One region of the Cytobacillus sp. Hz8 genome, then DNA from elsewhere that is predicted to be linked to it. Evidence: riboswitches for the same ligand, from Rfam matches in the RefSeq annotation. Region 1 holds a riboswitch; each other region holds the start of a gene.
The links. Region 1 has a riboswitch for S-adenosylmethionine ahead of mtnK (S-methyl-5-thioribose kinase). Riboswitches for the same ligand answer to the same signal wherever they lie in the genome.
Positions count from the first base shown of each region.

Region 1 (6,356 bases):
TTCCATCACAAGGATACCGCTCAAATTATGGCAGCATCCAATATTCCTTACGTCTTTACAGGAACGGAAGCATTTCCTCAAGATCTTGTGAAAAAGGCAGCCAAAGCTCAATGGTATGCGCAAAATGTTGGTACTGTTTATGGGAAAATCTTAATCACTTGTCCACTAAACTGGAAATCAGAAGATCGTTTTGGCGGAACCATCATGGAAGCTGCCGTTAACTCATGCTTCTTCCCGCTTTATGAGGTTGAACAGGGAATCACGACGATTACCTATGATCCTGAAGCGAAAAAGAAGAGAATTCCTTTGACAGATTGGCTAAAATACATGGGAAAAACAAAACATCTTTTAAAAGAAGAAAACAAGGAAATATTAGATGATTTTGGTTCAGAAATTGAAAAGAGATGGCAACGATTAAAAGCAAAAAGTGAAAATCCACTTCTATAAAAGCGAGTTTATACAATCATTAAAAAGGCTGATCATATAGGATCAGTCTTTTTAATGATATTTTTTAACATTATGATAATTCAAAACATTTTTTCTTCTCCAAAATTACTTAATTTTCTAGTATAATAAATCTTAATCTAATTACATATTTTTTGAAATAAATGAAAATTAAAACAGGGGGGAAAGAATTGAAAAGGATTTTTCAATCAAAGTCTCATCAATCAAAAGAGAAAAGTAGTAAAAGTCGTGATAATAAAAGAACTTTTTCCTCTTTTCTATCCCATAATCGTTTATGGCTAAAATTAAGGCTTGGCCAAAAATATGGGGTTGCTCTTATGTTAACTATTGGTTTATTTACTATTTCTACATTGATTACATTTCTTTTGCTGACGATAGCAAATGCCAAGATGGAGGATGTCCGAAATACGGGGGAAAAGGCAGTTGCTATTACTGAAGCTGCAGCTGTATTTCATAATAAGGGTAGCATTATCGGCACCTATATCATCGATTCAAAATCAATTTATCTAGATAAATTTGATCAGGTGACGAAACAATTTGATGAGATTAAAAAAGAGCTTCAACCGAAATTGACTACGGCGGAATCCAAGGAAATCTTACAAAAAATTGATGCGTATGACCAAAAAATCACTTCTGTTTTTATTGATGATATTAAACCAGCCTTGCAAAATAATGAATCCTATAAAATTCGCATTGGCAAAGAGCAAGTGGATAATATTGTCTCGCAAACAGATAACAGTATTGATGAGCTTCAAACAACTTTTAAAACAGAACAAAAGGAAGCAATCTCTTCTGCCAAGTCTAGTTTACTCATTGCTATTATCGTCTTAATTATTTCTATTATTATTTCTTCTCTCTTAGGGATTTTAACAATTCTTTTAATTGGAAAGGCTATTTCAAAAAAATTATCTAATATTGTGAGCGTTTCGAATGAAATAGCTTCAGGCAATCTGAAAGTAGATTTTGTTGAATATCGCGGAAATGACGAAATTGCAGAGTTAAGTAAGTCCACAAATGCGATGAAGGAAAGGCTCCAAGGGATGATACAGGAAATTTCTTCTGTTTCTAATTTCGTTAGTGAAAAGAGTGGAGAATTAAATGTGTCCGCTAATGAAGTGAAGGCATCAAGTCAACAAGTTGCTTCTACCATGCAGGAATTATCGGCCGGTGCAGAGGAACAAGCTACCTCCTCAACGGAATTAGCTCACATGATGGAGGATTATCTATTAAAGGTTGAAAATGCTTCAAATAGTGGCGCTTTTGTAAAACAGGTGTCAGATGAAGTGCAATCATTAACCAAGCAGGGGAACGATTTAATCAAAGAATCTCAAGATAAAATGGAAAAGATTAATGTGATCATGAAAGGGTCTGTTGACAAGGTTAAGGAGTTTAATGAAAATACAAAACAAATTTCAAAACTAGGTCAAGTTATTCAAGAAATAGCTGATCAAACAAATCTATTATCATTGAATGCGGCAATTGAAGCGGCGCGTGCTGGTGAACATGGAAGAGGCTTTGCTGTTGTGGCAGATGAAGTACGAAAACTTGCTGAAGGGGTATCTCGTTCTGTATCAGACATTACGAGAATTGTTAAGGAGATTCAGGATGATTCAAGAGATATTGTGGATTCCCTTCAGGACGGCTACAGCTCAGTTGAAGAAGGAACAAGCCAGATAGAGGTTACTGGCCAAACCTTTAGAGAAATTTATCAGTCAGTTAATAAAATGACGAATAATGTAAATGAGATAGCCTTTAATTTAAAAGAGATCTCCGATGGCTCAGAAGCAATGGATAAAAGAATTGAAAATATTGCTTCAGTCTCTGAAGAATCGGCAGCTGGTATCGAACAAACAAGTGCTTCTGTCACGCAAACTAATTTTGCGATGGAAGAAATTTCAGGCAGTGCACAAGCTCTATCCCATCTTGCCGAACAGCTGAATTCAATGATTGCCAAATTTAGATTATAATCTTTTAGGGAAGGATTCCAAAAGTCTGGCTTTTGGAATCCTTTTTTGATACCTTGAGATTGAAAAGATTAATTATCTAAATGGATTAGTTATGCAATTTCTTGATTTTCTAAAATAGAAATGTATAGGAAGGTGGAGGATTTAGATGTATAAAAGAGAATATATGATGTTTGCTTCTGAGATTGATCAGATATTTGTTGTCGCAGAAAATGAAAAAATAGTAGAAATATATCTTGGAAAAGAAGATTTCCTTAATGCGGAAATAGTAGATGAAGTAGCATATAATGAAGAAAATCCTTTGTTGAAGGAGGCGGTCAAACAATTGGAGGAATATTTTCATGGGAAAAGACAGGATTTTTCTCTTCCTCTTGAAATTCAAGGGACAGCTTTTCAACAATCAGTTTGGCAGGAGTTATTAGCCATTCCGTTTGGAGAAACAAGAAGCTATCAAGATATTGCTGTAGCGATAGAAAATCCAAAAGCAGTCAGAGCAATTGGTCAAGCTAATAAAGCTAATCATATCCCGATTATTATTCCTTGCCACCGTGTGATTGGAAAAAATCAGTCTTTAACCGGATATGCAGGGACAAGAACGGATATTAAAGAAAAGCTGCTTTTATTAGAAGGAGCTCATTATAAAAATTAAAGTTAATCGGATTCATATAATGAGAGTGGAACCTCTTTTCATTTGAAGTTCCACCTTTTTACGAAAGAATTCTGCTTTAAAGAATGTCCTTAAAAACGTCTTTAATTGAGAGATATTGTTGATGGTTTAAGATTAATTTCCTGCCAGTTTCAAGTGCCCTTCTTTTAGCTACTAATTTAGATTCTAATGTTTCAATGCTATCTAAATCAGCGACATGAGCGAGACCAATCGTACGACGGATTATTTCACAACCAGCAAATCCAATGGCATCCTTGAAGTATTTTTGTATCAGCTGTTGAAGAAATCCATTTAAATGCTGATATGGTTCAATGGATTGGGTGTTCCATAAATGGGTGAATTTCTCTTGGAATACATTCCAAAATTGCTCGATTTCCGCAAAAATTTTCTCTTTCTTCTGCTCACATGCAATAGCCTGAAATAATAGATTTGCAATCACTTGACCTAAATCAAAACCAGCTGGCCCAAAATAGGCAAATTCCGGGTCAATAATTTTGGTCTCTTCATATGAAGCGAAAATACTTCCGGTATGTAAATCCCCATGCAGCAGAGCTTCCGTTTCTGTGAGGAACTTCTTTTTTAATAGAGCAACCTGTAGCTTTAAGGGCTCATCCTCCCATAATTCTTGTGTATCGTCCTTTAATTCCTCTTCAAATTCATTTGTAGGGGTATCATAGAAGGGATCCGTAAAAATTAAATCTTCTGTAATCTTACATAAATCAGGATTGATGAATTTTGCGACTAATTCCTTTTTCTTTATTGGATTAAGACCATAATCTGATGTGAAAAATAAAGAGTTTGCTAGAAATGTTCCTAAATGATTTGCAAGATGAGGATAATTTTCTCCTTGAATTAGTCCGCTTCTGGCAATAGTCAAATGGGACAAATCCTCCATAACAGTAATTGCCAAGGCTTCATTTGTATAATAAACTTCAGGAATAAAATTGGGGGTTAATGATTTAAATAGCTTTAATGCTTCAGCTTCAATTGTTGCCCGGTTTAAAGATAATGGCCAGCTTTCTCCAACCACTTTTGCATAGGGGAGGGCTTGTTTGATGATAAGGCTCTGTCCATTTTGACGATCTGTGATATGAAAAACATAGTTGAGATTTCCATCCCCGATTTCTTGACAAACTAAATTTGCTTCCTGATTGAAGATATTCAATTTTTTGGCTAATTGTATGGCAGTTTCCTCTGTTAATGGTTCATATGTTTCTTGCTGTAATAAAGTCATCTTTATCCCTCCTGTTTATTGGAGGCCTTTTCTATTCAGCAATAGAAAAGCCTCTTTCTCATCTGAAAGAGGCTTGAAGTTCACAGCTTCGCACCTCTTATCTGTCAGAAAGATTAACTTTCTGTTGGAATTAGCACCGTGCCTTCTGGATTTCTCCGGCGCGCAAATTGCGCCCCATTTCGCAATGGTATTATAGTCGGTTGCTGGGCTTCATCGGGCCAAATCCCTCAGCCTGCTCATGATAAGAGAGTATTTTTAATATTAATACTTTTGAAAAGTATGATAACAAGATTTAAAATAAATTGTCAATTGTTTTTTTGAAATTTAGATAATTTCGGATGAGGGTATACGGACGGGATTTAATAAAACTCAGGTCTTCGATCCTCAAAAACGGGAATCGTTTCACGCACCTCTGTCACTTTATGTAAATCAATCTCCGCATATAAAATTTCCTCTGATTCTCCCGCTTCAGCAACGATTTCTCCCCATGGATCAATCACTAATGAATGACCGGCAAATTGATTGTTCGGATCAGCACCAGAACGATTTACAGCAATCACATAACATTGATTCTCAATTGCTCGAGCAACGAGGAGGGCACGCCAATGGTTTAATCTTGGCAGTGGCCATTCTGCTACAACAAACAATGCTTTTGCCCCGTTTACTGTATGAGTGCGAATCCATTCTGGAAACCGAATATCATAGCAGATACATCCTGATAATTTTTCACCGTTTAATTCAAATAGTCCATGAGAATTTCCGCTCTTTAAAAATTTATGTTCATCCATTAGTCGAAATAGATGGAGCTTACTATACTGATGCACTTCATTTCCTGCTCGATCCACAACAAGGAGGGTATTAAAGACTCCGGTTGCCGTTTTTTTCGGGATTGAACCTCCAACAAAAGCAACATCGAACTTTTTTGCCTGTTTCTTTAAAAATTGTAGCGTAGTTGTAGCTTCCTCATCACTGATTTCATCCAACCTCGTTAAATCATACCCTGTGGTCCATAATTCAGGTAAAACGACTATGTCAGGCTGAAGTTGGGCTGCCTCTTCAATTAATTTTTCTGCCCTTTTATAATTTTGGGACGGATCCCCAAATACGATATCAAGTTGAATACAAGCTATTTTTATCGTCAAAATCAAATCACCTCGAATAAAAAATACTTTACAATTTATTAATTTAGTTATATCATTTGTGACTAGTTTTTCAATACATAATTTTTAGAATAGAGAGAAAGATGGTGGGTGATGAAATGACAAAATTTCCTCAATCTGAATTGTTAAACCATTTACCAAAACAATTTTTTGCTTCTCTTGTAGGTAAGGTTAACTTTTTTTTACAAGAGGGACATGATGTGATTAATTTAGGACAGGGGAATCCAGACCAGCCAACACCAGAACATATTGTGAAAAGGCTGCAAAAAGCGGCAGATGACCCTATTAATCATAAATATTCACCGTTTCAAGGCTTTCAATCTTTAAAAAGAGCAGTGGCGGAATTTTACATGCGAGAATATCAAGTGGAAGTGAATCCTGATAAGGAAGTAGCCATTCTTTTTGGAGGAAAGGCAGGTCTTGTAGAAATTCCTCAATGTCTGCTGAATCCTGGCGATACGGTTTTAGTGCCGGACCCGGGATATCCTGATTATTGGTCAGGGGTCGCACTTGCAAAAGCGAAAATGGAATATATGCCTCTGCGAGAGGAGCATGATTTTTTACCGGATTATACGGAAATCGATGAAGAAACACTGCAACAAGCGAAGCTTATGTTTCTTAACTATCCCAATAATCCAACGGGAGCTGTAGCGACATCTGCCTTTTTTGAAGAAACGGTTGAACTTGCTAGAAAGCAAGGAATTTGTATAGTTCATGACTTTGCTTATGGGGCGATAGGGTTTGATGGAGAAAAGCCTATTAGTTTTTTAGAAACAGAGGGTGCAAAAGAAGTTGGAATTGAGATTTATACTCTATCGAAAACTTATAATATGGCCGGATGGCGTGTAGGGTTTGCGATTGGAAAT
Region 1 is NZ_JBHKFI010000001.1:520,373-526,728, forward strand. It holds gene ACE38V_RS02570 (thiamine pyrophosphate-dependent enzyme) at 1-447, shown strand, start outside; gene ACE38V_RS02575 (methyl-accepting chemotaxis protein) at 636-2,432, shown strand; gene ACE38V_RS02580 (methylated-DNA--[protein]-cysteine S-methyltransferase) at 2,578-3,078, shown strand; gene mtnK (S-methyl-5-thioribose kinase) at 3,155-4,330, opposite strand; SAM riboswitch class I at 4,425-4,578, opposite strand; gene ACE38V_RS02590 (carbon-nitrogen family hydrolase) at 4,690-5,478, opposite strand; gene ACE38V_RS02595 (pyridoxal phosphate-dependent aminotransferase) at 5,589-6,356, shown strand, end outside.

Region 2 (6,356 bases), on a different contig from region 1:
GCTAATGACTCTGCTAATCCCCATTCAATTTTCCCATCCTTTGTAAGGGCATCATTTCGACGTTTCAAAATTTTGTCTAGCTTATTAAAAATGTGGAAATTCTCTGGTCGAGCTAAAAGCTCCTGATTAAATTGGATAAGCTGCTCTATCGGAATCGCTGTTTGAACCTTTGGTATACCTTGTTCAACAGGAACTGGCGGTTTCATTTCTGAAAGCCCATTCTTCTTCGCAGGAACCTTTTCATATGCTTCTTTTAATTTTCCTTGTACTTGTTCAGCAATTTCCTTGGATTTCAGATCAGATAAGACCCCAACCATTTTCAATCTTTGGGCATATAATTCGTTAACGGATGGATGCTGATGGATTAGATTATACATCACTGGATTTGTTGTCATTGGTTCATCCATTTCATTATGTCCAAAACGACGATAACCAACTAAGTCTATTAATATATCTTTATGGAACTCTGCCCGGTATTCCCAGGCAAATTTTGCAGCCAGTAGACAGGATTCAGGATCATCGGTATTCACATGAATGATTGGAATTTCATATCCTTTAGCTAAATCACTTGAATATCGAGTAGAGCGGGAATCATGATATTCAGTTGTAAAGCCAATTTTGTTATTGGCAATAATATGGATTGTTCCACCAGTACGAAATCCTCTTAACTGACTTAAGTTTAAGGTTTCTGCAACTATGCCTTGTCCGGGGAAAGCGGCATCTCCATGTATTAATATTGCTAAAGCAGAATCGACGTCTTCAACTGCATATCCTTTTTCTGTTCGGCGATCCTGAGCGGCTCTTGTAAAGCCTTCAACTACTGCACCAGCAAATTCAAGATGACTTGGATTATTGGATAGTGTTAACCGCGCATTAGTTGTATTTTCTTTTTTAATATGGCGATCAAGTCCTAAATGATATTTCACATCCCCTGTCCAGCCAAAATTAATGCCAATAGAACCTTCTGAAGGAACTAGCTCCTTGTTAGGTGCATGCTGGAACTCGGCAAATATCATCTCATAGGGCTTTCTAAGTACATGTGCGAGTACATTTAAACGTCCTCGATGAGCCATGCCAATATTGATGGCTTTTGTTCCTTCTGTTACCGATGCTGAAATAATTTCATCTAAAATCGGAACTAAAGAGTCTAAACCTTCAATTGAAAAACGTTTTTGACCGACATATGTCTTATGAAGAAACTTTTCGAATGAGTCTACTTCTACCAATCGTTTATATAAACCTTCTCTTTGTTCGTTCGAAAGCTCCGGAATTAAGCTTCCGCTTTCCACCTTGTTTCTTAGCCATAATTTTTCCTTTACATTATGGACATGGTGAAATTCAAAGGCAACGGTACCCGTGTATACACTTTTTAAATATTGAATGGCTTCATAACCATTTTGTAAATGAGAAGGTGCCTCATTACAAACAATACTTGCCGGAATTCTCTCTAAGTCTTCTCTACTTAAGTCATAGGAAGAAATATCAATAATTTCATTTTCTCGCTTATGGTCATTAAGTGGATAAATATTGGCCGCCAAGTGACCATATGAACGAATTCGATCGGCAAGTTGAACAGCATTTAAAAATTTTTCTAATGAAGGAAGTGTGGATTGAAAGCCTTCTTTTTCGGACGTCTCTAACCCCTTTTGTTCATGTGGTACTTGTGGTGGACCCCACTGTTCAAAATACAAACGCATTTCCACTTCAACAGAATCCGGATCTTCCACATACTTTTCATATTGCTCAATCACATACCCCAAGTTTGGACCTAGAAACCCCTGCCAATCTGGACCTTCACTAGATTTAGGATTCTCCATGAAAAATACCCCCAAAAATCTTATCCTTAGATAATAAATTGTAAATTAAGCCTTTTCCCCCAAAAAACGGAACTAAAATCCACCCAATAAATTGAATAGTAAAATTTTTCAGAGGATAAACCGTTTCCAATGACATTTTAACACGTTGTCAATAGGACTACAAAGATTTTACTCATTTAAATAGTGAAAAATATGAGTTTAGTCATTAACTAAATAACTTATATTAATAAAATTTATTTATGCACTACTATGTATCAATATTTCGCTCTCTTTCGTTTCATAAAAAATAAGGAGCAAAAAAATAAGCCGAAAATTCGGCTTCGTTAGAATAGGTCAATGATATGAACATAATTTTCTTTTGGAGAATGAGGATAGTTGCGTTTTTCCTGAAGATTGATTTTCGTTGTTTCCATTGAGGAGATTGGAAAATCAACATGTCCACAAGTTGAGCATTTTTGCCAATCACTTTCCACTACATAAACTTCAATCCCGTCCTCAGTTGTGTAAGCAAAGTTATTATCGTATGTCGAAAAGCGATGATGACAACTCATAATTTCTTGCATACCTTTCCCTCCAATAAAGTTTCCCTATTTCTATTATATCGATTTTATTTTATTTTTGTTTGGCAATTTTTAGAATCTTTTGAAAAATATTCGACAGGCATACCACTATTTTCTTTTGTGAATAAAAAAAGGAAATCCAAGATACATTATGATTGGATACTATTCTAGGAGGAATGAAAATCGTGAATGTGGGAAGAGCAAAGGAAATATTAGAAAGTGCAGAAATCCATCATGTTTCGTATGAGGGGAATATGGTCATCATTCAGAATGTAGATGAAAAAACGAAGATGGCCAGGATTTATTCTAGAACCAATCCTTTTGACGAATGGGATGTACCTGTTTTAAATCTAATTGAAGAGGTTTGAAAATATTTTTTCATACGTGATAGGTTTATCCAAGCAATTGCTAATAAAAAGAATATTCTAAAAGACATTGACATTTAACACTTCAGTGGTGTAAAGTGTAATAAATTCATAAAATGATTTTCTTATCAAGAGAGGTAGAGGGTATGGCCCAATGAAGCCTCAGCAACCTTCAGGGTAATGATGTAAATTACTTTGAAAAGGTGCTAATTCCAGCAAGTTTTTGATAACTTGACAGATAAGAAGAACGGCTACCAGAAATTCGTAAAAGTCTTCTTCTTATAGAAGACTTTTTTTATTTACGATTCTATGTCAATAGTTCCACTTCTTTTCTATAAAATAAACTCTGGAAGTTAGGCCCATATTTTTAACTTCTCTTATGTCTCCCTTTTTTCTAATTTAACTTTATTTAGGAGTGAATACAAAATGGTAGGAATTCAAACAAAGCTTGCACAAATTGGAAATCGAAGTGATAAGGCAACTGGCACTGTTAATCCACCAGTATATTTTTCAACAGCTTTTCGGCATGAAGGAATTGGACGTTCAACAGGTTATGACTACACAAGAACAGGGAATCCCACACGTGAAATTGTGGAAAAAGCCATTGCTGATCTCGAAGAAGGAGATCAGGGATTTGCCTGTAGCTCCGGTATGGCTGCCATTTTGACTGTCCTCTCCCTATTCAAAACAGGTGATGAATGGATAGTCTCTAAGGATTTATATGGTGGCACATACCGGATATTAGAGCAAGGCTTTACAAAATGGGGGCTTCATTCCCACTATGTAAATACCAGCATGATAGAAAATATTGAAAAAACCATCAACCAAAATACGAAAGCGATATTTCTTGAAACACCTACAAATCCTCTTATGGAACAAACGGATATCACAGAGGTTTCACAATTAGCTAAAGAACATGGGATTTTGTTAATCGTTGACAATACTTTTTATACCCCTATTCTACAAAAACCGATTGCACTTGGTGCCGATATTGTCATTCATAGTGCGACGAAATACTTAGGTGGGCATAATGATGTTCTTGCAGGCTTAATTGTTGCAAAAGGAAGAAAACTTTGTGAATCCATTTCCCTTCATCATAATTCTGCTGGTGCCGTATTAAGCCCGTTTGATTCTTGGCTCCTCATCCGAGGAATGAAAACCCTCTCCTTACGAATGGCTAAGCATGAGGAAAATGCAAAAGCAATCGTCCATTATTTGCAAACACATCCTACAGTAACAGATGTCCTCTACCCAGGAAAAGGAGGAATGCTTTCTTTTCGTATTAAGGAAGAAGGCTGGGTGGATTCTTTTTTACAGAACCTATCCCTTATCACCTTTGCTGAAAGCTTAGGAGGGGTGGAAAGCTTTATCACCTACCCAGCAACGCAAACACATGCAGATATTCCCGAAAATATTCGGCTTGAAACAGGTGTTGATAATTGTTTACTGCGTTTTTCGGTAGGAATTGAAGATTCAGAAGATTTGATTAATGATTTAGAAAATGCTTTTGCAAAAGTAGATCAGGAGGTTTCATTATGATTGAGAGTGATTGTTACAGTTTTGATACAAAGCTATTGCATAATCGCCATAAATTCGATCCGACAAACGGCGCAGTCAGTGTTCCGATTCAGCACGCCACTACCTTTCATCAATCGGATATTGACCATTTTGGAAAATATGATTATAGCAGAAGCTTAAATCCTACCCGTGAGGCTTTGGAGGATGTCATTGCAGAATTAGAAGATGGTTTAAAAGGTTTTGCTTTTTCATCAGGAATGGCTGCCATCTCAACCGCTTTTCTTCTCCTATCTCAAGGAGATCATGTGGTGATAACTGAAGACGTTTACGGCGGAACGTACCGAATGGTGACCCAAGTTTTAAATCGTCTTGGAATTAGTCATACCTTTGTTGATATGACTGATTTAAAAGAGGTTGAAAAAGCGATACAACCAAATACAAAAGTGCTGTATGTCGAAACCCCTTCCAACCCATTATTAAAGGTGACCGATATTAATGCCATTAGTAATTTAGCAAAACAGCACGGTGCCTATACATTTGTTGACAATACCTTTTTAACACCTGCTCTACAAAAACCATTGAATTTAGGGGCAGATATTGTTCTGCACAGTGCTACGAAGTTTTTATCTGGCCACAGCGATGTCGTTGCCGGGCTTGCTGTCGTTAAAGATGAAGAACTAGCTAACCGACTCGGTTCTTTACAAAATTCATTTGGCGCTGTTCTCGGGGTTCAGGATTGTTGGCTTGTTTTACGAGGAATTAAAACGCTTGCTGTCCGCTTGCAACAATCAAGCTCTGCTGCTAGCAAAATAGCAGCCTATCTGAATTTACATCCATTAGTAAAAGAAGTGCACTATCCTGGTTTAGAATCACATCCTCATTTTGCCCTACAAAAGGAGCAAGCAAAAAGTGCAGGAGCAGTTCTCTCCTTTGAATTTGAAAACGAAGACGTTCTCAGATCTTTTGTTAAAAATGTCGCAATTCCCGTTTTTGCAGTAAGCTTGGGTGCTGTAGAGACGATTCTTTCCTATCCGGCAAAAATGTCGCATGCCGCAATGCCGGAAGAAGAACGGCTAGCACGTGGTATTTCCAACAGCCTGCTTCGCCTATCTGTTGGCTTAGAGAATCCAGATGACCTTATTCAAGACTTTGCAAGTGCGTTGAACAAAATCTCCTCTGTCCAGCTTCAAGGAGGAAAATAAAATGGGCTTTTTAACAGATTTAAAAAACAGAATCTTAATTGCTGATGGAGCGATGGGAACCTTATTATATTCTTATGGAACTGACAGTTGCTTTGAAGAACTCAATCTATCTCATCCCGAGGAAATTATCAAAATTCATCGAACGTATATTCAAGCAGGTGCTGACGTCATCCAGACCAACACCTATGCAGCCAATTATATCAAGCTGCAAAGATATGGTTTAGAGGATCAAGTCAAAGAGATTAATAGCGCAGCTGTGCGAATTGCGAAAAAAGCAGTTGGGGAAAACACCTATATTTTAGGAACCATTGGAGGAAATCGTGGAATAAAGCCAAATTCCATTCCAATTGAAGAAATCAAAAGGAGCTTCCATGAGCAGCTCTATTGCTTGCTCTTAGAAGGAATTGATGGAGTTTTACTCGAAACTTTCTATGACTTAAATGAACTCGAAACCATTTTAAAAATAGCTCGAAAAGAAACCAAACTGCCGATCATTGCTCAGGTTTCTATGCAAGAAATTGGAATCCTGCAGGACCGCACTCCCATCAATGAAGCATTAAATAGATTGGAACAATTAGGTGCCGATGTTGTTGGTTTAAACTGCCGACTTGGCCCACATCAAATGATTCAAGCATTAGAAGAAGTCGAATTGCCGGAGCATGCTTATTTATCTTGTTATCCAAATGCCAGCTTACCAGCATATACAGATGGAATCTTTCATTATAAAGGAAACGCTGAGTATTTTCGAAAATCAGCTCAAGCTTTTCGTAAGCAAGGGGTGCGTCTCTTAGGCGGATGCTGTGGAACAACACCTGAACATATCCAAGCTTTTGCAAGCGAATTAAAAAATGCCACTCCAGTGACGGAAAAACAAGTAAAATCAAAAGCAACTCC
Region 2 is NZ_JBHKFI010000006.1:128,164-134,519, forward strand. It holds gene ACE38V_RS09970 (2-oxoglutarate dehydrogenase E1 component) at 1-1,817, opposite strand, end outside; gene ACE38V_RS09975 (hypothetical protein) at 2,141-2,380, opposite strand; gene ACE38V_RS09980 (H-type small acid-soluble spore protein) at 2,554-2,745, shown strand; SAM riboswitch class I at 2,865-2,987, shown strand; gene ACE38V_RS09985 (methionine biosynthesis PLP-dependent protein) at 3,169-4,281, shown strand; gene metC (cystathionine beta-lyase) at 4,278-5,462, shown strand; gene ACE38V_RS09995 (bifunctional homocysteine S-methyltransferase/methylenetetrahydrofolate reductase) at 5,464-6,356, shown strand, end outside.
Region 2: another riboswitch for S-adenosylmethionine. It lies ahead of ACE38V_RS09985 (methionine biosynthesis PLP-dependent protein); the one in region 1 lies ahead of mtnK (S-methyl-5-thioribose kinase).

Region 3 (6,356 bases), on a different contig from region 1:
GGAAGATCGCCAAGCAAGAGATTATTACTGTACATGTTGTAAGGAACTAGGGATGTCAATTGAAATCGATGATATGGGGAATATTTACGCAACATTGGAAGGGAAAGAGGATCATCCCCCAATCGTAATTGGTTCCCATTTGGATTCAGTGAAAAAAGGCGGAAGGTTTGATGGGGTTTTAGGAGTGGTAGCTGGACTAGAAGTGGCAAGAACTCTCGTTGAGAATAAAATTTCCCCACGAGTTCCCTTGACGATTGCGAACATCACGAATGAGGAAGGGGCAAGATTTGAACCCTCAATGATGGCATCTGGTGTCCTTTCTAGAAAATTCGATAAAGCCACGATGCTGCAAAAAAAGGATGTCGATGGAATCACATTCGAAGAGGCACTGCACTCGATCGGATATGCAGGTAAAGAAAATGCCCGATTAAAAGAGGCATCAGCTTTCTTGGAGCTCCATATTGAACAAGGCCCGATTTTAGAGCGAGAGGAATTATCGATTGGAATTGTTGAATGCGTCCTTGGGATGGTCTGCTATGAGATTGAAATAAATGGGGAGTCCGATCATGCGGGCACGACTCCAATGGATATGAGAAAGGATGCGCTATTCGCAGCGAACAATATCATCTCAATCGCAAGAGAAAAACTGAGTGTGCTGGATCCTCAATTAGTTTTTACAATGGGGAGAATGAATGTCTATCCTAATGTTCATACGGTGATCCCAAATAAAGTCGTCTTTACATTGGAGGCAAGGCATAAAAATCCCATTGTGATGAAGCAGGTAGAAGAAATTATCCAGGGCTTCACACAGATCCCAGATCATGAGGGATGTACAATCCAGGTGCAAAAGCAATGGGATCGGCAGACAGTTTGGTTTGATGAGAATATCGTCCAAAAATTGGAGCAATCAGCGCAAACTTTAGGATATCCCTACAAAAAGATGGATAGCGGCGCAGGTCACGACGCCCAATTTCTCGCAAGCTACATTCCAACCGCGATGGTATTTGCGAAAAGCATTAATGGCAAAAGCCATTGCGAGGAAGAATTAACGACCTGGGAGGATTGTGAGAAGGGGGTAAATGTTCTTTTAGAAACGGTATTATCTTATTAAAATTGCAAAAAAAAATCTACTATTTTTGAAATGAAATAGTAGATTTTTTTTGGAGTTTAATAGAAAAGGAAAATAAATTGATTGAGGTACATAATGGCATTTCCTATAGGGATAGATGCACATGGCATCTAGTGATTCAAATGGTCGTGTTAGAAAGAAAATCTTCGGTTGAAACTACATTGGCATATATACCGTTAAGTGCACTAACAAAGGCATAATGAACCTGTTCAGCTGGTACGAACTTATCATGATAAGATAAGGCGGTTGTGGTGCATGCGTCTTCAATAAGTGTAGTTACAAAGCCTAGTTCCTTCGCTGCTCTGACGGTGGCATCAACGCACATATGCGTCATCATTCCTACTATTATAAGGTTTGTTACTCCTTTTTCTTTTAATTTGCTTTCTAATTCGGTCTTGAAAAAACTGTTAGGTGTATGTTTTATGATAACATTTTCGTGCTCTAAAGGAAGGACGGCTTTATTTATTTTAGCTCCCTCTGTATTTGGCAGAAAGAAGCTTGCCCCTTTATTAATGGAGATATGCTGAATATGAAAAATATTATTTTTGTCATTCTGTCTAAACCATTCAAGTATTTTTCTAGCATTGGCAGAAGCGGCAACAGGGTTGCTTAATTCCATCTTTCCATTTGGAAAATAGTCATTTTGAATATCAATAATGATTAAAGCTAAAGTCATTTTCTTCACCTCATTGAAATATTTATTATAATAAAATGATAAAGATGATCTTGAATTTTATCGATACTTTGGTGAAACACTTTTAGATTAAATCATTTCATGGTGAAAGGAATTTATTATGGAACTTGATAACATTGATTTTCAAATTTTGCGGTTACTAACCAAAAACTCACGCATACAATGGAAGGACTTAGGGGAACAAATTCATATGACGGGACAAGCAGTTGGGAACCGTATTAAAAAACTGGAGGATAGCGGCGTCATAAAATCCTACTCCTTAATCATCGATGAAATGAAATTGGGGCTTCCTTTTACAGCGTTTGTCATTATTCATATGAAAACAACTAATCATGATTCGTTTATTCGCTTTATTCAGGAACGAAATGAGGTTGTTGAAGCTCATCGAATTTCGGGGGGAGGCTGTTATCATTTAAAATTAAAAGTTAAATCACAAGAACAGTTGAATCTTATTCTTAATAACATTCTCGATTATGGGAATTATAGCTTAAATCTATCAATCCAAGAGATTAAACAGAATAATCCGTTGGGGGCCATATAACCCAGAAAGAGCATTCCATGATTACTTGATAATTTATGGTGCAGGCTTCTTTTTCGTTATGGAGATTGGGGGCAGGTGCTCATAAGATGATTTAACCTTAAAACAGATTTTGAAAAAAGTCTGAATGACATAGGAAATAGGGTGGGGATTGCAGAATTAGTAATATAACAAAGAAAAACGGTTTTTTTACGGGAAAGGATGATCTCCTAATGAACGAAGAAGCGACAAAAGTGAAGGCACAAATTATTGTTCCAATTGATGATTCTACTTATTCCCATCAAGCACTTGAATTTGCCATATCTTATGCAAAACAAATAGATGGGGAGCTTATTCTTACGAATGTGCAACCAACCTATTCATCTCCAAATTTGCATCGCTTTATATCTAAGCAAGAAATTCAGGAGTATATACATGATACAGCAGAAGAAATTTTGGAGAGAGCACTGCAATCGATTTCAACCGAAAACGTCCATATTGAAAAGGTAATCCGTATAGGGATTCCAAAAGTGGAAATTACTAAGCTGGCGGAAGAAAGGAAAGCTTATTGTATAGTGATGGGTACTCGCGGCATGGGTGCTGTGAAGAGTGCCTTAATAGGAAGTGTAAGCCTAGGGGTTCTACAGTTATCTCCATGTCCAGTCACCGTTGTTCCTTAGAAGGATTTCTGAAAAGAAGTAGCAAGAGACTATCTTTAACATGATTAAAATGGCTAACATGGATATTAACTTGAGATTAGCCATCTCCTAAAACGTGAGTTGAATAATCGAAAAACATGAAAAAAGAGTATAAATATTTTCATCATTTCCGGTAAGACAGATAGGATGATCAATATTTTTTTCAAACAATCCTCATATAATGATACTAAGTTAATAAGGTTATCAAGAGTGAACGAGAGTACTGGCTCAACGACTTCACAGCAACCTGCCAAGCACGGTAAGGAGCTTCAACCAGTGAATGATAACGTCGGACTAAAAAGGTTCCTTGTTGCATTTACGCTTGCAACGAGGAGCCTTTTTTCTTGATGCTTTATTAAAAATAAGGATAAGGGAGAGGTTTGAATATGATTGTCAACGGAGTAATCAGAAGTTATATTTCAAAATCAATGAAAGCGGAAAGATTCATTTTTTTAGTGGCGGAATTAATCGAAAGCCAGTTACAGGAGTGGGATAGGGCATATGAACTGATTCTTATGAAGCAAGCGGATTACACAATAGTTGTAAAAAATAAAGTTGACTCCTATGAAGTTACCATAGCAGAAAATGAACTGGCTACCCTTCAAAAAAGGAGCCCGTACTCTCTGACAGAAAAATGTGGGAGGAATTAGAGAAACAAGGACTAGAAGTCAAGAAGGAGTATGGGAATTATATCGAATATGTATTTATCGATCGATTCATAGAAAACGGAAAAAACGAACGGGCCTTTTGAGATGATAAATCCATGAACCAAAGGGAGTTGATTATATGAACAAAATGAACAAATGGAATCGATTATTTATTCGTCAAGGGTTTATGGTGGAAGAGAAGAGCTTTAATGTGTTTGATTGTACAAGTAAAACAAATGAGAATATGGAATTTCTCCTTGATGGTTTAAGAAAGCTTTCCATTATTTTTACCTACGAGAATAGTATTTTAACAATAAGCAATGAACCAATATCTGAAGACCTCTGTCTAAAATGTTTTGATCTCAAAGATCGAGGTCGTGGAGAAGGGCTATGGTTTCGACATTTGGTTGAATATTCATAAAGGAGGAGGAAGAAAAATGCCTGTGTATAATAAATTAGTACGTGACAAAATCCCTGATATTATCAAGAATAGTGGAAAAGAAGCCTTTACAAAAATTCTTTCTGACTATGAATACAAAACAGAGCTAAGAAAAAAAGCTCAAGAGGAATTATCGGAGTATTTAGAAGCCGATACTGATCGAGATAGTATAGAAGAATTAGCTGATTTACTTGAAATTATTCATTCATTAGCTAGTATTCATGGAGCAACGTATGAAGAATTAGAAGATGTGCGTCAGAAAAAGGCAGATGAACGTGGTGGATTTAATAATAGGATTTTTTTAACTGTGGTTAGTAATGAAGAAAATTGAATTAGTTACAGAGAATATCATTGAAAAAATAATGGAGGGTTTAATCTCAGTAAAAATGACAAAAAAATCTTGTTTTATTTAACAAAGGAAATTTGTAAATTCCGGTTGCATGAGTATTTCGAGAGAAGAGAAGGTAGAAAATAAATAATATCCAATTATTTCCTGATTTCTATGGAGTTGCCTGTAAATAGGTGGTTCCATTTTCTCTCTCACTTTTAACTTGAAAGAAAGAGTTATTTATTAGTGATTGAATACAAATAAATAATTAGTACAAAATTTTATCTATATGAAATCATTAGCAATAAGCTGAATTAATAAAAAATAGGAATAAACAAATTTTCAAACTTTTTAAAGCTGCAAGGGAAAGATTCATTCAATTAATAATGCTGGTGGTTAGTCGAATATGATGAATAAAGGAGTTATATGAATCTATAGAGAATGATATATCATCCTATAGATTGCTGGGAGGAAACAAGATAAAGTTGATTATCCTTGGTTTGCTAATTGCAATAATCTTGATTGGAGTGATAAAAACCATCGCCAATCGAAATTGGACCCTAATTGCCACTACGATTGGAAACGATGAGTATTTTAAAATAGTTCATCCCTGCAAAGAGAAGGAATTAAGTATAAAAGCGTGTCCCCAACAAGAAGTTTTGGTGTCAATCAGGAAAGATATTTAGAGCAGACGGTGTATGACATTTATGTGAAAAAGGAAGATGGGCATCTAGCCAGTAAGGCAATACATGAGCATCACTAGAGATAATAGGCGATTTTTTTAGCTGAATAAGGGAGGAATAGCACTTGCACATTAGATTATTAGATTCAAAGGATGCGAGAGATTATCGCAGAATCCGACTGGAAGCTTTACAATTTCATCCTGCAGCATTTGGATCGAGCTTTGAAGAGGAAAAAGAATATTCATTTGAAACTATTGCCCAACGATTGAGCAGTGATTTCGCTTTTACTTTTGGTGCATTTAAGGATGACAAATTGATAGGAGTTGTCACATTAGTTTTTGAACAAAAAATAAAGCTAAGGCATCGGGCAACAATTGTAGCTATGTATGTTGTACCTGAACAAAGAAGAACTAAAGCGGGCAAACAATTAATGCAAGAGACAATCCTTCATGCTCAAAAAAGCGGAGTAATTGAACAAATCTATTTAGCTGTTGTAACCACGAATCAACCTGCTAAAAAAATGTATCAATCCCTTGGTTTTAAAACATATGGAATCGATCAAAATGCCTTGAAATTGGATCAAGCTTATTTTGATGAGGAGTTAATGGTGTTAAGATTGGATAACCAGAATGCTTCTATTTAATATTAGTCAGAACACAATTAGGGAGTTGTGAAACGAACCAAAGTAATGTTGTATAGTCTAACAGGATTAGGTGCCCAATTTGTTAGTTGAATCAAGGCAGCTGCTTAACTGAGGAAGAATTTTATCCTTGAACATTAAAGGGTCTAAAACTGTTAGTACAAATAAAAATAATCCCCATTATAATTCCAGAAATGAAGCCGCCAAAATGCCCGGCAATACTAATATTCTTATATAAAAATGTTATGATCCAACCGGAACTAATGAAAAAAATGATAACTATTTTTGATTGGTTATCGAACACATCCTTTTTTAATATGATCATTGACAAATAGATTCCAAAAAGACCAAATTCGAATCCTGATGATCCAACTCCTGCTTCGCTGTTCGGTAATAATATGGTAAGTGCACTACCTAATGTGGTAAAGAAAAATAATTCCATAAATCTTATTTTACCTAAACTTTTTTCAAGTGGAGGGCTAAATAGAAGAATTATGACCATATTCATAAACAGGTGCTTAAATCCACCATGTATAAAGGCATAGCTAATAAGTCTGTAAAACTCTCTCTTTTGCTGGATC
Region 3 is NZ_JBHKFI010000019.1:25,185-31,540, reverse strand. It holds gene ACE38V_RS18670 (Zn-dependent hydrolase) at 1-1,111, shown strand, start outside; gene ACE38V_RS18665 (cysteine hydrolase family protein) at 1,248-1,805, opposite strand; gene ACE38V_RS18660 (Lrp/AsnC family transcriptional regulator) at 1,924-2,364, shown strand; gene ACE38V_RS18655 (universal stress protein) at 2,574-3,020, shown strand; SAM riboswitch class I at 3,237-3,328, shown strand; gene ACE38V_RS18650 (hypothetical protein) at 3,425-3,688, shown strand; gene ACE38V_RS18645 (hypothetical protein) at 3,825-4,106, shown strand; gene ACE38V_RS18640 (phosphoribosyl-ATP pyrophosphohydrolase) at 4,123-4,455, shown strand; gene ACE38V_RS18635 (GNAT family N-acetyltransferase) at 5,260-5,778, shown strand; gene ACE38V_RS18630 (rhomboid family intramembrane serine protease) at 5,900-6,356, opposite strand, start outside.
Region 3: another riboswitch for S-adenosylmethionine. It lies ahead of ACE38V_RS18650 (hypothetical protein); the one in region 1 lies ahead of mtnK (S-methyl-5-thioribose kinase).